One region of the Streptomyces sp. NBC_00775 genome, then DNA from elsewhere that is predicted to be linked to it. Evidence: riboswitches for the same ligand, from Rfam matches in the RefSeq annotation. Region 1 holds a riboswitch; each other region holds the start of a gene.
The links. Region 1 has a riboswitch for cobalamin ahead of OIC96_RS15870 (ribonucleoside-diphosphate reductase subunit alpha). Riboswitches for the same ligand answer to the same signal wherever they lie in the genome.

Region 1 (4,771 bases):
GCAGGTAGTACGTCGTCTTCAGGCCCGACTTCCAGGCGTAGGCGTACATCGAGGAGAGCTTGCCGATGGTCGGCGTCTCCAGGAACAGGTTCAGCGACTGGGCCTGGTCGAGGAACGGGGTGCGGGCGGCGGCCATGTCGATGAGGCCGCGCTGCGGGATCTCCCAGGCCGTGCGGTACAGGTCACGGACGTCCTGCGGCACCCAGGTGAAGCCCTGCACCGAGCCGTTGGACTCGCGCAGCGCCTCGCGGGTCTGCGCGTCCCACACGCCGAGCTTCTTCAGCTCGGCCACCAGGTAGGAGTTGACCTGGAGGAACTCGCCGGAGAGCGTCTCGCGCTTGAAGAGGTTCGAGACCTGCGGCTCGATGCACTCGTACACGCCCGCGATCGACGCGATCGTGGCGGTGGGGGCGATGGCGAGGAGGAGCGAGTTGCGCATGCCGACCGCGGCGATGCGTTCCCGCAGGGCCGTCCAGCGCTCCGGCCAGGTGAGTTCCACGTCGAAGTGGTCGGGGTGGAGGACTCCGCGGGCCGTACGGGTCTTCTCCCAGGCCGGAAGCGGGCCGTTGCGCTCGGCGAGGTCCGCGGAGGCCTCGTACGCGGCGAGCATGATGCGCTCGGCGATACGGGTGGACAGGGCCTTGGCCTGCGGTGAGTCGAACGGGACGCGCAGCTTGAAGAAGACGTCCTGGAGGCCCATCGCGCCGAGGCCGACCGGGCGCCACTTCGCGTTGGAGCGGCCCGCCTGCTCGGTCGGGTAGAAGTTGATGTCGACGACGCGGTCGAGGAAGGTGACGGCCGTGCGGACCGTCTCGTCCAGCCGCTCCCAGTCGATGTCGCCGGCCGCCGTGTCGACGAACGCGCCCAGGTTGACCGAGCCCAGGTTGCAGACCGCCGTCTCGCCGTCGTCCGTGACCTCCAGGATCTCGGTGCACAGGTTCGAGGAGTGGACGGTGTGGCCCGGCTCCGCCGTCTGGTTGGCGGTGCGGTTGGCGGCGTCCTTGAAGGTCATCCAGCCGTTGCCGGTCTGTGCGAGGGTGCGCATCATGCGGCCGTACAGGTCGCGGGCCGGGATGGTCTTCTTGGCGAGGCCCGCCTCCTCCGCCTTGCGGTACGCGGCGTCGAACTCGTCGCCCCACAGGTCGACCAGCTCGGGCACGTCGGCGGGGGAGAAGAGGGACCAGACGGCGTCCTCGTTCACCCGGCGCATGAACTCGTCCGGGATCCAGTGCGCGAGGTTCAGGTTGTGCGTACGGCGGGCGTCCTCGCCGGTGTTGTCGCGCAGCTCCAGGAACTCCTCGATGTCGGAGTGCCAGGTCTCCAGGTAGACCGCGGCCGCGCCCTTGCGCCGGCCGCCCTGGTTCACGGCGGCGACCGAGGCGTCGAGGGTCTTCAGGAACGGGACGATGCCGTTGGAGTGCCCGTTCGTGCCGCGGATCAGCGAACCGCGCGAACGGATACGGGAGTACGACAGGCCGATGCCGCCCGCGTGCTTCGAGAGCCGGGCGACCTGGTGGTAGCGGTCGTAGATGGAGTCCAGCTCGTCCAGCGGGGAGTCGAGGAGGTAGCAGGACGACATCTGGGGATGCCGGGTGCCGGAGTTGAAGAGGGTGGGGGAGGAGGGGAGGTAGTCGAGGCGGCTCATCAGGCTGTAGAGCGCCGCTACTTCGTCGAGGGCCCTGGTGGTGTCGTCCTCGGCGAGGCCGGATGCCACGCGGAGCATGAAGTGCTGGGGCGTCTCGACGACCTTGCGGGTGATCGGGTGCCGCAGGAGGTAGCGGCTGTGCAGGGTGCGCAGGCCGAAGTAGCCGAAGCGGTCGTCGCCTTCGGTGTCGATCAGGGCGTCGAGGTGGGCCGTGTGCAGCCGGACGAACTCGGCGGTGCGGTCGGCGATCAGGCCCTCGCGGTGGCCGGTCGTGATCGACTCGGAGAAGGTCGTGACGCCCTGGGAGGCGGCCTCGGCCGCGATGCTGATCGTCAGCAGCCTGGCCGCCAGCTTCGAGTAGGCGGGGTCCTCGGAGATGAGGCCCGCGGCGGCCTCCGTGGCCAGTTCGCGCAGTTCCGTGTCGTCCGCGCGGGCGGAGCGGCCGCGCAGCGCGGCGGCGGCGACCCGGCCGGGGTCGGCGTCGGGGAGGTCGGCGGTGAGGTCGGTCAGGGTACGCAGCAGCGTGGTACCGGGACCGTCGTTCTCCACCGGGGCCTGCACCGGGGCCTGCGGCACGGAAACTGAAGCCGGATCGGCTGGCGCGATGGTCACTTGGGGCTCTCCCTCGCTCGGCACGGGGCCAGGGGAAAGCGGCGGGGCACACGAGCGCGCACGGCGTCGCGTCCACCGGCCCATTCCGCGAGGCCCGGACGTCGTCGGCGCCCGGGCCGGGTGGCCGGGGCGCGCTGTCGGCAGGTCCTCGGACTGACGCGAGTGTGTGCACGCGGGTACGCGAACACACACAAGTACACCGTTGCGGGACAGTTCCGGATTCGCACCGGATTCCCCTGCGGCGACAGCGAGCATGAGCATACATCTTGTGCCGGGCTGCGGGAGCACCACCACATGTTGTGTCGCGTTGGTGTCGGGGAGTGCTACGGAGTGTGCTGGAGCGTCAACTCGTAGGTGAGCAGCGGGATGTGTCAGGGGCATGAGTGCGGGCCGCCGGATTGTGTCCGGCGGCCCGTCTGGTGGCCGCTGTGGCTTGTTGTGGGTCGGGGCCGGGTCGGGGGTATCCGTCCTCGGTCTGGCGCGGAATCGGTGGGGTTTCAAGGGCTCGGCGTTGACGCGCCAGCCGCTGCGGGCGGACGCCCCCGACCCGTCCCCTTCGGCCGTACGGCGTCTGCGGCATTGAAGGGGCGCGGGGAACTGCGCAATCCCTCCGTCCGCACCCGTCCGGCGGCTAGGGGGTCGCCTCCGCTGTCGCCGGCGGCAGCTTCGCCTCGACGCTCGGGGTGGCCGCGTCCGCCGTGTAGTCCTCCGGGGACGTTTCGTCCACGCCGTCGGGGGCGTTGAAGGCCCGGAGGGCGAAGGTGAGGACCACGGTCACGACCACGTTGAGGACGAACGCCGTGAAGCCGATGTAGCCGATCTCCCCGATGCCAGGGATCTCCTTCGAGTTGCCGCCGAAGTGATCCTGGGTGGGGGAGGCGATCCCGTACGCGGCGAGCGTGCCGTAGAGCATGCCCACGGCCCAGCCGGCGAGGAGTGCCCAGCGGTGGAACCAGCGGGTGAACAGGCCGCCCACCAGGGCGGGGAACGTCTGGAGGATCCAGATGCCGCCGAGGAGCTGGAAGTTGATCGCGACGGTTTTGTCCATCGTCAGGACGAAGACCAGCGCGCCCACCTTCACCAGGAGCGAGACCAGCTTGGAGACCTTGGTCTCCTGCTGCGGGGTCGCGTCCGGCTTGATGAAGTCCTTGTAGATGTTGCGGGTGAAGAGGTTGGCGGCGGCGATGGACATGATCGCCGCGGGGACGAGCGCACCGATGCCGATCGCGGCGAAGGCCACGCCCGCGAACCAGTCCGGGAACATGGTCTCGAAGAGCTGGGGGATGGCGAGTTGGCCGTTCGTGACCTTCACCCCGGCCGCGATCGCCATGAAGCCGAGGAGGGCCAGCAGGCCCAGCATCAGGGAGTAGAGCGGGAGGATCGTGGTGTTGCGGCGGATGACGTTGCGGCTGCGGCTCGACAGCGTCGCCGTGATCGAGTGCGGGTACATGAAGAGCGCGAGTGCCGAGCCCAGGGCGAGGGTGGCGTACGTCCACTGGTTCGCTTCGGCGGGGACGATTCCGCCGGCGCCCGCCGCCGTGTACTTGTCGTTCGCCGCCTTGAAGATCTCGTCGAAGCCGCCCAGCTTGATCGGGATGTAGATGATGGCCACCGCGATCACGATGTAGATCAGGGTGTCCTTCACGAACGCGATCAGCGCCGGGGCGCGCAGGCCCGAGGAGTAGGTGTAGGCCGCCAGCACGCCGAAGGCGATGAGGAGCGGGAGGTCCTTCACGAACCAGTTCGTGTTCTCGCCGCCGCCCACGCCCATCACGTCCAGCACGGCCTGGATGCCGACCAGTTGGAGCGCGATGTACGGCATGGTGGCCAGGATGCCGGTGACGGCCACGGCGAGGGACAGCCCCTTGGAGCCGAAGCGGCCGCGCACGAAGTCCGACGTCGTCACGTATCCGTGCTTGTGGGAGACCGACCACAGGCGGGGGAGGAAGGTGAAGATCAGGGGGTAGACCAGGATCGTGTACGGAACCGCGAAGAAGCCGGCCGCGCCCGCCGCGTAGATGGCGGCCGGTACGGCGACGAAGGTGTACGCCGTGTAGAGGTCGCCGCCGAGCAGGAACCAAGTGATCCAGGTGCCGAACGACCGTCCGCCCAGGCCCCATTCGTCGAGGCTGTGCTCGTCGTCCGCCTTGCGCCAGCGCGCGGCCAGGAAGCCCATGACCGTGACGGCCAGGAAGAAGAAGATGAAGACGGCGAGTGCCACGCCGTTCACGCCGTCCTTCATGCTTCGACACCGCCCTTCGCGGCGGCGCGGGCCCGCTGGTCACGCTGCCACAGCTGGTACGCGGTCATCGTGAGGGCGGTCGAGATGATCACCCACAGCATCTGGTACCAGTAGAAGAACGGGATGCCTATGAAGGCCGGGTCCGTCTTCGCGTACGAGCCGACCCACAGCATCGCCACGAACGGTGCGGACAGACAGAGGGCGATCACTACACGGACCGGCGTCACCACCGGTGGCTTCACTTCAGGCACATCTGACATACGGCGGCTCCG
Region 2 (4,771 bases), 4.8 Mb from region 1:
GAGGACCTGGAAGCCACCGCAGATGCCCAGCACGGGCCGCCCCTCGGCGGCCCGGCGTGCGATCGCGTCCGCGAGTCCGCGCTCCCGCAGCCACTCCAGCGCCTTCACCGTCCCCCGGGTCCCCGGTACGACGACGAGGTCGGCGTCTGCCAGCTCCTCGGCCCGGTCCACGAACCGCACGACGACACCCGGCTCGGCGGCCAGCGCGTCCACGTCCGTGAAGTTGGACATCAGGGGGACCGCGCAGACGGCGACCCGCAGGACGTCCGCGCCGACGGGTTCCGCCACGACGGACTCCCGCACGGCACCCCGCAGCGAGACGCGCAGCCCGTCCTCCTCGTCGATGCCGAGACCGTGCTGGAAGGGGAGGACGCCGTAGGAGCGCCGCCCGGTGAGGCCGTGAAGCATGTCGAGCCCCGGCTCCAGCAGGGAGACATCCCCCCTGAACTTGTTGACGAGGAACCCGGCGACGAACTCCTGGTCCTCGCGCGACAGCAGCGCGACCGTCCCGAAGAACGAGGCGAACACGCCCCCGCGGTCGATGTCGCCGACGACGAGCACGGGCAGCCGCGCGTTCCGCGCGATCCCCATGTTCACGATGTCCGTCCGCCGCAGATTGATCTCGGCGGGACTCCCGGCCCCCTCACAGATCACCGCGTCATACGTGCCCCGCAACTCGGCGAGGCAGTCCAGCACGGTCCCCAGAAGGGCCTCCTGGCGCCCGCCGTGATAGCCGCGCGCGGTCATCTCACCCACCGGTTTGCCCATGAGGACGACCTGACTGCTGCGGTCGCTCCCCGGCTTGAGCAGCACGGGATTCATCAGCGCGGTGGGCTCGACGCGCGCGGCCTGCGCCTGCATGGCCTGCGCGCGCCCGATCTCGGCGCCCTCGCGGGTCACGAACGAGTTCAGCGACATGTTCTGCGCCTTGAACGGCGCGACCTTGACGCCCTGCCGCACCAGCCACCGGCAGATCCCGGCGGTGACGACGCTCTTGCCGGCGTCGGAGGTGGTCCCGGCGACGAGGAGTCCGCCGCCCGTTCCGCCGCTCGTTTCGCCGCTCATGAGGTACGTCCCTTCGCGAGAAGTCTCTGGGAGAGCAGTCGCCCGGCGGCACTCACGCCGAGGGCGAGCCAGCTCACACGCCGCGACAGCCGTACGGCCCGCTCGATGTCGTCGACTTGGACGGCGCGCCCGGTGCGGTTGAGCACGGGCCGGTGCTCGACCCGCCCCCCGTAGGCGAGCGTCCCGCCGAGCCGCACCCCGAGCGCCCCCGCGAACGAGGCCTCCACAGGCCCGGCGTTGGGGCTCGGATGCTTACGGGCGTCGGCACGCCAGGCGCGTACGGCACCCCGCGGATCACTTCCGGCCGCGCTCGCGAGCACGGCGGTCAGCCGAGCCCCCGGCCACCCGGCCACATCGTCCAGGCGTGCGGAAGCCCACCCGTACCGCCGGTACTTGGGGGACTTGTGTCCGACCATGGCGTCGAGCGTGTTCACGGCGCGGAAGGCGACCAGCCCGGGTGCGCCGCCCACAGCGCCCCACACCAGTGCCCCCACCACCGCGTCGGAGGTGTTCTCGGCGACGGACTCGACGACGGCCCGCGCGATGCCGTCGGAGTCCAGCGCCTGGGGATCCCGCCCGCACAGATGGGGCAGCCGCTCCCGGGCCACCTCGACATCGCCGGCCGCGAGCGCGTCGCCGATCGCGCGGGCCTCGCGGCCGAGGGAGGTCCCCCCGACTACGGCCCAAGTGGCGGCGGCGGTCAGCGCGATGGAGGCGGTACGGGAGGCGCGTACGGAATGGCTCGCGAGCGCCGCGAGCCCTGCGGCACCGCCCACGCACACGGCGGTGTGCAGCGCGCCCCACCCGCGGTGGTCCCGCCACAACACCCGCTCCACGGCTCCCGCGGCCCGCCCGAACGCGGCGACCGGATGCCCCCGGCGAGGGTCGCCGAGCAGCAGGTCGCCGAGGAGGCCGGCGGTGGCGCCGTACGCGAAGACGCGATCGGCACGCATCGGTTCAGCCGACCGTCGGGTCGGGAACAACCGTCGTTCGCGTCACTCGCGTCGTTGGCAGGGCACTTGGGCAGCCGCGCATGGCGATATGTCCTCACTCAGGGTGTCCACGCCCTGGTTCGACGAGACCGGCGGTGAGAGTTCCTGGCTCCCGGGGACTTCCTTCCCCGGTGACAGTGGCGGGACCGCGCCGGACTCACACCGGCTTCCTCTCATGCCGCCGTACTTGGCTCGGGCAGTCCACCACGGGGTTGGAAGACCCGTCAACTTGCTGTTGACCTGCGACGGGGGAGTGTGCTGAGACCCACACCGCCGCCACCCCGGCCTGCCCGACGAGACCGACTTGCACCGAATTCCCCTGTGGGGGGCGGCAGTCCACGGATGCGCTGATGATCACGGAGCGTAGGCATCCGAAATGCCTGGCAAGACGCTCTGCGTGAAGGTGCGGAACGGGTACGCCGAGCTGTCCCGCCGCTTTCCCGCCGACGCGGAAAAAGAACCGCCCTGCTCACCGTCACCAGGAAACGGTGACCGATGAGCAGGGCGGCAAGGATCGTGCGGTCCTCAGAGGGGATCGTGCGGTGCTCGCACCACGATCGGCCGGATGCTTCAGGCGACGATCAGGGAGATGCCGTACGCCACCGCCGCAGCGCAGGCCGCGAAGCAGACGTACGCGCCCGTGGCCGCCGCGGCGGCCGGACCGCCCTGGGCCGACTCCTTCTTGGAGAGGCCGACGACGCCGAGGGTGAAGAGGCCGACGAGGGCCACGGTCACTCCGAGGCTCACTCCGATGACGGACCCGAGGGCTGCCCAGTCGATGTTCATGCTGTTTCTTCCTTTGGGTCTCAGGCCATGGCCGACGGAGCCGACGGGTTCGCCGCGGTCTCGGCGGGAGCCGGAATGGTGGCCGTGAGGTCATCGGTGAGGCTGCCGGCCGGGGGCGGGGTCACGGCGGCGATGGCCGTGGTCACCACACCGGCGGGCTCCTCGGTCTCGTTGACGTTGGTGGCGTCGACGACCTCGCGACGCGAGATCCGCCAGATCGCGGCGCTGGAGGCGACCAGGAAGACGGCGACGAGCGCGGTGCCCCAGTCGCCGAGGCCGGTGACCCACTCGGCGCCCGCGCCGACCAGCGCGGCGGCCGGCAGCGTCAGACCCCAGGCGACGAACATCCGGGTGGCGGTGGACCAGCGGACCACGCCGCCCTTGCGGCCGAGGCCGGCGCCCATCACGGAACCGGAGACGGAGTGCGTGGTGGAGAGGGAGAAGCCGATGTGGGAGGAGGCCAGGATGACCGTGGCCGCGCTGGTCTGGGCGGCGAAGCCCTGCTGCGGCTGGAGGTCGGTCAGGCCCTTGCCCATCGTGCGGATGATGCGCCAGCCGCCCAGGTAGGTGCCGAGCGCGATGGCGAGACCGGCGGAGAGGATCACCCAGACCGGCGGATCGGCGTCGGGGGCGATGGCGCCACCGGCGATCAGGGCCAGGGTGATGATGCCCATCGTCTTCTGGGCGTCGTTGGTGCCGTGGGCCAGCGAGACCAGACCGGCGGAGGCTATCTGGCCGGCGCGGTAGCCCTTCGCGGTGGCCTTGGTGTCGGCGTTCTTACTGAGCCTGTACGACAGCCGCGTGGCGAGCATCGCGGCGATGCCCGCGACGATCGGGGCCGCGACGGCGGGCAGCAGCACCTTGCCGACCAGGACGTCCCCGTGCACCGCGCCGGTGCCGGCGGAGGCGATGGTGGCGCCGACCAGGCCGCCCATGAGGGCGTGCGAGGAACTGGACGGGAGGCCGACGAGCCACGTCAGCAGATTCCAGAGGATGGCACCGACAAGCGCCGCGAAGATCACTTCGGGCTGGATGCCGGATTCGTCGACGAGGCCTTTGGAGATCGTGTTGGCGACCTCCACCGAGAGGAAGGCGCCGACAAGGTTGAGGACGGCGGACATAGCCACCGCGACCTTGGGCTTGAGCGCGCCGGTCGAGATGGTGGTGGCCATCGCGTTGGCGGTGTCGTGGAAACCGTTCGTGAAATCGAACACGAGAGCGGTGACGATCACGATTCCGAGGAGGAGCGTGATGTGTTCCATTTACCCAGGCTTCTGTTTGACGTCAGTGGCATGTGGACCGTAGGCAACCTGGGTGAACGGAAGATGAACTGGGGCGGGCGATGGGGTGTCTCAAAGGGTGGACCGCCCCTCCGTTTGTGTCGAAGGGGCGGCCGGCCGGCTCGAACGAAGGCGGAATATCGGGCTCCGAGGGCCGTTTCTAGCCCCGCGTGAGCTTCTTGAGCTGAGTCATGGATCCGTTGAAGAGATTCTGGTCACCCGGCAGGCTGCCGCTGTTGTCGTACTGCCAGAACGTCCAGTACGACCAGCCGGCGGGCAGCGCGCCCGCGTCCGCCGAGTCGTAGCGGGCGAGCCACAGGGCGTGGTTCGCGGCGAAGGCGCGACTGTTGCCGGTGCAGGTGTTCCACCAGTGCGTGGTCGTGTAGATCACCGGACGGCGGCCGGTCTCCCGCTTGATCTCGTCGCTGAACGCCTTGATCCAGCTCACCATCTTGGCCTTGCTCAGGCCGTAGCACTTGTGCGAGCTGTACGGGTTGTACTCGATGTCCAGCGCTGGCGGCAGCGTCCAGCCGTCCGCGCTCCAAGCGCCGCCGTTGCGCACGAAGTACGCGGCCTGGGTGGCGCCGGACGACTTGTTCGGCACCGCGAAGTGGTAGGCGCCGCGGAGGATGCCCGCGTTGCGTGCGC
Region 3 (4,771 bases), 6.2 Mb from region 1:
TGCATCCGGTAGTGGACCTCTTTGGCGGGCGCGATCTCGTCGTTCCGCGTGACGGCGGTCTCCAGGTTGAGGATCCGGGCGTCGGGCGCCGCCGCGTCGAGCACGTCCAGAGCGTCGCCCCACGGCCAGGGGAAGCCGACCGGCTGGGGAATCATGCCGTTCGCCGCCTCGGCCAGCTCCACATAGGCGCGGGCATCCTTGATGTACGACTCCGGCAGCTTCGGATCGCCGGGGTGCGGAAGTATCTGGTCGACTCCGCGGCCGAGCATCACGTCACCGGCCAGGAACAGCGTGACGAGGTCACCGCCCATTCCTCCAGGCTAGGCCGGTCCGGCGGGTATTGCTTCCGGGCCCCGAGCACACTCCTGACCAGGGATTGCGGGACACCCCCGAACCGGTGCTCCCAGCAGTCCGGTCAGCAGGGCGTCGGTCGCCGGGGGCAGCAGATGTCTGCCCCCGGGCGCCGACTCCAGGCCGACGACCAGGGCGAGGCAGATGTCGGCGGCCTCGGCGGGCTCGACGCCGGCCAGGGAGTCCGCCTCGGCGAAGAGGGTGATCAGGAGGCGGCGCAGTTCGCCGGTGAAGGCGTGGCAGAGGTCACCGAACAACCGGGCCTTCTCGTCGAGGAGTTCGGCCGTGTGCGGGGAGTCCCCGGCCAGCCGGCCCACCAGGTCGAGCTTGGCGGCGAGCACGCCCCGGACGCGTTCGGTGTGCGGGGCGTCCTCGATGGCCGCCTGCCGGGCCCGGCCGAGCGCCTGCTCGTGCAGGCGTCCGGCGAGGCGGCGGAAGGCGTCGTCCTTGCCACGCACGTACTGGTAGACCGCTGACCGGGACACGCCCATGGTGGAGGCGATGTCGTCCATCGTGGTGCGCCGTACGCCGTACCTGGTCAGGCACTCGTAGGCGGCGTCGAGGACCTCGTCGAGCCGGTCGGTGGCCATGAGGGTCAGCCCAGCTTCTTCAGCAGCTCTGCCGCGAGCGGGGCGGAGGAGGACGGGTTCTGGCCGGTGACCAGGTTGCGGTCGACAACCACCTTGGGGGCCCACGGCTCGCCCTCCTGGAAGTCGACGCCCGCCTCGACGAGCCGGTCCTGGAGCAGCCACTTGGCCTTGCCTGCGAGACCCGCCTGGGTCTCCTCGGCGTTGGTGAACCCGGAGACCCGGTAGCCCGCGAAGGCGTTGCCGCCGTCCTCGCGGGTGGCGGCGAGCAGCGCGGCCGGGGCGTGGCACACCACACCGAGCGGCTTGCCCGAGTCGAGCGCGAGGGTGAGGAGCCGGCCGGAGTCGGCGTTGACCGCGAGGTCCTCCATCGGGCCGTGGCCGCCGGGGTAGAAGACGGCCGCGTAGTCGTCCAGGTCCGCTTCCTCCAGCTTGATCGGCTGCTGGAGCTCGGCGATCGACGCGAGGGCGCCGGCGATCCGGTCGGCGCCCTCCTGCCCGCCGTTCACCTCGGGCGCCAGGCTTCCCTGGTCCACGGTCGGCACGACGCCGCCCGGCGTGGCGACGACGACCTCGTGGCCCGCGGCCTTGAAGGCCTCGTACGGGGCGACGGCCTCCTCGGCCCAGAAGCCGGTCGGGTGACGGGTGCCGTCGGCGAGCGTCCAGTAGTCGACGCCGGTCATCACGAAAAGGATCTTCGACATGGTGTTCTCTCCGGGGGAGCGGGCCCTGACGGACCTGGGGAACGTTCTTGGCCGTACGCCCTGACGTTCTGCGCTCAGATCGTCAGGGCGGCGATGTGCTCGACGGTATGCGCGTCGGACATAGGTGACCAATAGGGAACCCGCTTGCAGCCATAGGGGATCCAATGACGCTCCGGGAATACGGCGGGCGGCTCTGCTCCGAGGCTGGACGCCGGGAACATGCGCGATTAATGTCATCCGCACCTAGACAACTGGTTGAGTAGAAGAGGTGGGCGTGATGCATTCCTTCCGCAAGGCCGTGGAGGCCGGAGACTTCGCCGCGATCGAGGAGATGCTGGCCGAGGACGTGGTGTTCACCAGCCCCGTCGCCTTCAAGCCCTACCCGGGCAAGGCGATCACCGCGGCCATCCTGCGCGCCGTCTCCCGTGTCTTCACCGACTTCCGGTACGTACGCGAGATCGCCGGCGCCGACGGCCGGGACCACGCGCTGGTCTTCGAGGCGAAGGTGGGCGACAAGCAGCTCACCGGCTGCGACTTCCTGCACTTCGACGAGGACGGCCGGATCGACGACTTCATGGTCATGGTCCGCCCGCTGACGGCGGCCCAGGCGCTCTCCGAGGCGATGGGGGCGCAGTTCGAGCGGATCTCGCGGGAGGCGGCGGGCGCGTGAGCGGCGACGCGCCCTGATGGCGGACGGGTCAGCCCGGCTCCCCGAGCGGGCGTCCCGCGCGAACGTTCCAGCGACCCGCGCGGCCGCTGAACTCCGTGGCGGTCAGCGGGGGCACGTCGACGCGCCAGAACGCCGACTCCGGCGCCCCCAACACCCGTACCACCAAGGCCCGTACGACCTCCGGCTCCACCACGGCGACGGTTCGCCCGGTGACCTCGGAGGCCGTGTCCAGCCAGCCCGCCACCCGGTCGCAGAACGCCCGCACCGACTCCCCGTCGTGCGGCGCGGATCCGGGATCGGCCAGCCACCGTGCCACCGCCTCCGGCTCCTTCGCGCTCACCTCGTCGAGGGTCGCCCCGCGCCAGCGGCCCACGTCCAGAGCGGCCAACTCCGGTGCGTCCGCGGGGGTGTCGAGGCCGAGCGCGCCCGCGGTCTCCCGGCACCGCACGGTGGGGGAGACCCACAGCCGGGCCGCGGCCGGAACACTGCCCGCGGCCGCCCGCGCGAGCCGCAGCCCCGAGGCGTCGACCGGGCATCCGTCGTCGAAGCGGGCCTCGCGCAGTGCCTCGCTGATCGCCGCTGAGATCAGGATCACTCGGCTCGTCATACACATCCACTTTCCTGTGCGAAACCCTTGTGCGGTACGGGAACCGGCCACGCGGCCGGGCAAGGGGCGCACGCCGTGCCCCTCATGCGCCCTTGGCCGGATCCCCGCCACGCGGTACGGTCTCGTCGATATTGACGACGGTTCGGCGGAAGTCCGGTGGAAATCCGGCACGGTCGCGCCACTGTAAGCCCATCAAGAACCACTCCCGCCAGGGGTGGTGAAGGTCGAGCAAGTCAGACCCGCGGCCGTCGTCCTGTGCACCACCAAGATGGGACGCGAGTTCCCCAGGAGGTTCTGCCCCATGGCGCAGTCCGTCGCTCAGCCGACCGCTACCCCCACCGCCGTTCCCGCGAAGCTGCCGATCGGCGCGATCGCCCCCTGGGCGGTCTTCTTCGGCATCCTGATGCTGGTCCTGCTCTACTTCGTCGGCGCCGAACAGGGCGCCACCTCCCTCGTGTCCGGCGAGAACGTGCACGAGTGGGTGCACGACGCCCGCCACCTCCTCGGCTTCCCCTGCCACTGACGCCGAAGAGGAAACGTACGAGCTCATGAATTCCGCAACTGTCAGAAACCTCCTGGTGCGTGGCATGCTCGCGGGTCTCGCCGCGGGCCTGCTCGCCCTGGTCGTCGCCTACTTCCTGGGTGAGCCGCGCGTGGACTCGGCGATCGCCTACGAGGAGGCGCACTCGCACGAGCACGGTATGGAGATCGTCTCCCGCACGATGCAGTCCACCGGCGGTCTGGCCACCGGTGTCCTCGTCTACGGGGTCTCGTTCGGCGGGATCGCCGCCCTCGCGTACTGCTTCGCGCTGGGCAGGATCGGCCGGTTCGGGCCGCGCGCCAGCGCGCTCCTGCTGTCGGCGGCGGGCCTGCTCGCCGTCTACGTGGTGCCGTTCCTGAAGTACCCGGCCAACCCGCCGTCCGTCGGCGACCCCGACACCATCGGCAAGCGCACGACCCTGTACTTCCTGATGATGGTGCTCAGCGTGCTGCTCGCCGTCGCCACGGTCATCCTGGGCAAGCGCCTCGCGCCGCGCCTGGGCAACTGGAACGCGACGCTCGCGGCGGGCGCGTTCTTCGTCCTCGCCATCGGCCTCGCGTACGCGTTCCTGCCGACCGTCAACGAGGTCCCGAAGGACTTCTCCGCCACCCTGCTCTGGCAGTTCCGCCTCGCGGCCCTGGCCATCCAGCTGACCCTGTGGACCGCCTTCGGTCTCGTCTTCGGGGTGCTGGCGGAGCGGGTACTGGCTCCACGACCGGCCACCGTGCGGGAGAAGGAGCCCGCCGCGGAGGCAACTCCCGTCGCTCACTGAGCGGTTGAAGAAGGGCGGTCCCGGTCGTCGGCCTGGGCCGCCCTTCTCGTTCAGATCAGCCGCTCGAAGCCGTCCAGCATCGCCGTGAGGCCGATGTCGAAGTGCTCGTCGATCTCCGTGCCGTCGGCCGCGCGGGCGAGGACGTTGTACGCGGGCGATTCGGGCGCGGGCTTCTTGCTGCGGCTCTGCGAACCGAGCCGCACCACCGCCAGGCTCAGCGCGTGCCCGATGGTGAACTCGCGCAGACAGCGAGCGATCTGCAGGGCGTGGGTCGGGGTGAAACCCCTGGCCTGAAGCAGCTCGATGATCCGTACGCCCGTGTCGATCGACGCACGCGAGCGCACCGGACGGGTCGCGAAGACCGAGACCGCCTGCGGATGGCGGAGCAGCGTGTCGCGCAGCCGCCGGCAGTACTGCTCGGAGACCGCCCGCCAAGTGTCGTCCCAGGGCAGCGAGTCGACATCGAGCTCGTCGAAGAGCGCCTCCGCGATGCCGTCGAACAGCTCCTCCTGGTCCCGGAAGTAGCGGTACACCGCCAT

Region 2: it holds a riboswitch for cobalamin, as region 1 does, so the genes downstream of both, OIC96_RS37130 (cobalamin biosynthesis protein) here and OIC96_RS15870 (ribonucleoside-diphosphate reductase subunit alpha) in region 1, are expected to answer to the same signal.
Region 3: it holds a riboswitch for cobalamin, as region 1 does, so the genes downstream of both, OIC96_RS43540 (CbtB domain-containing protein) here and OIC96_RS15870 (ribonucleoside-diphosphate reductase subunit alpha) in region 1, are expected to answer to the same signal.

Annotation. Positions count from the first base shown of each region.
Region 1 covers NZ_CP108938.1:3,582,484-3,587,254, reverse strand. Annotated here, with positions in the region: gene OIC96_RS15870 (ribonucleoside-diphosphate reductase subunit alpha) at 1-2,257, opposite strand, end outside; cobalamin riboswitch at 2,380-2,518, opposite strand; gene mctP (monocarboxylate uptake permease MctP) at 2,889-4,499, opposite strand; gene OIC96_RS15860 (DUF3311 domain-containing protein) at 4,496-4,759, opposite strand.
Region 2 covers NZ_CP108938.1:8,367,544-8,372,314, forward strand. Annotated here, with positions in the region: gene OIC96_RS37125 (cobyric acid synthase) at 1-1,065, opposite strand, end outside; gene OIC96_RS37130 (cobalamin biosynthesis protein) at 1,062-2,018, opposite strand; cobalamin riboswitch at 2,138-2,278, opposite strand; gene OIC96_RS37135 (hypothetical protein) at 2,628-2,843, opposite strand; gene OIC96_RS37140 (inorganic phosphate transporter) at 2,864-4,105, opposite strand; gene OIC96_RS37145 (lysozyme) at 4,284-4,771, opposite strand, start outside.
Region 3 covers NZ_CP108938.1:9,795,135-9,799,905, forward strand. Annotated here, with positions in the region: partial or broken gene OIC96_RS43515 (CapA family protein) at 1-311, opposite strand, end outside; gene OIC96_RS43520 (TetR/AcrR family transcriptional regulator) at 321-941, opposite strand; gene OIC96_RS43525 (type 1 glutamine amidotransferase domain-containing protein) at 947-1,642, opposite strand; gene OIC96_RS43530 (nuclear transport factor 2 family protein) at 1,920-2,312, shown strand; gene OIC96_RS43535 (histidine phosphatase family protein) at 2,341-2,919, opposite strand; cobalamin riboswitch at 3,020-3,184, shown strand; gene OIC96_RS43540 (CbtB domain-containing protein) at 3,221-3,442, shown strand; gene OIC96_RS43545 (CbtA family protein) at 3,468-4,232, shown strand; gene OIC96_RS43550 (TetR/AcrR family transcriptional regulator C-terminal domain-containing protein) at 4,283-4,771, opposite strand, start outside.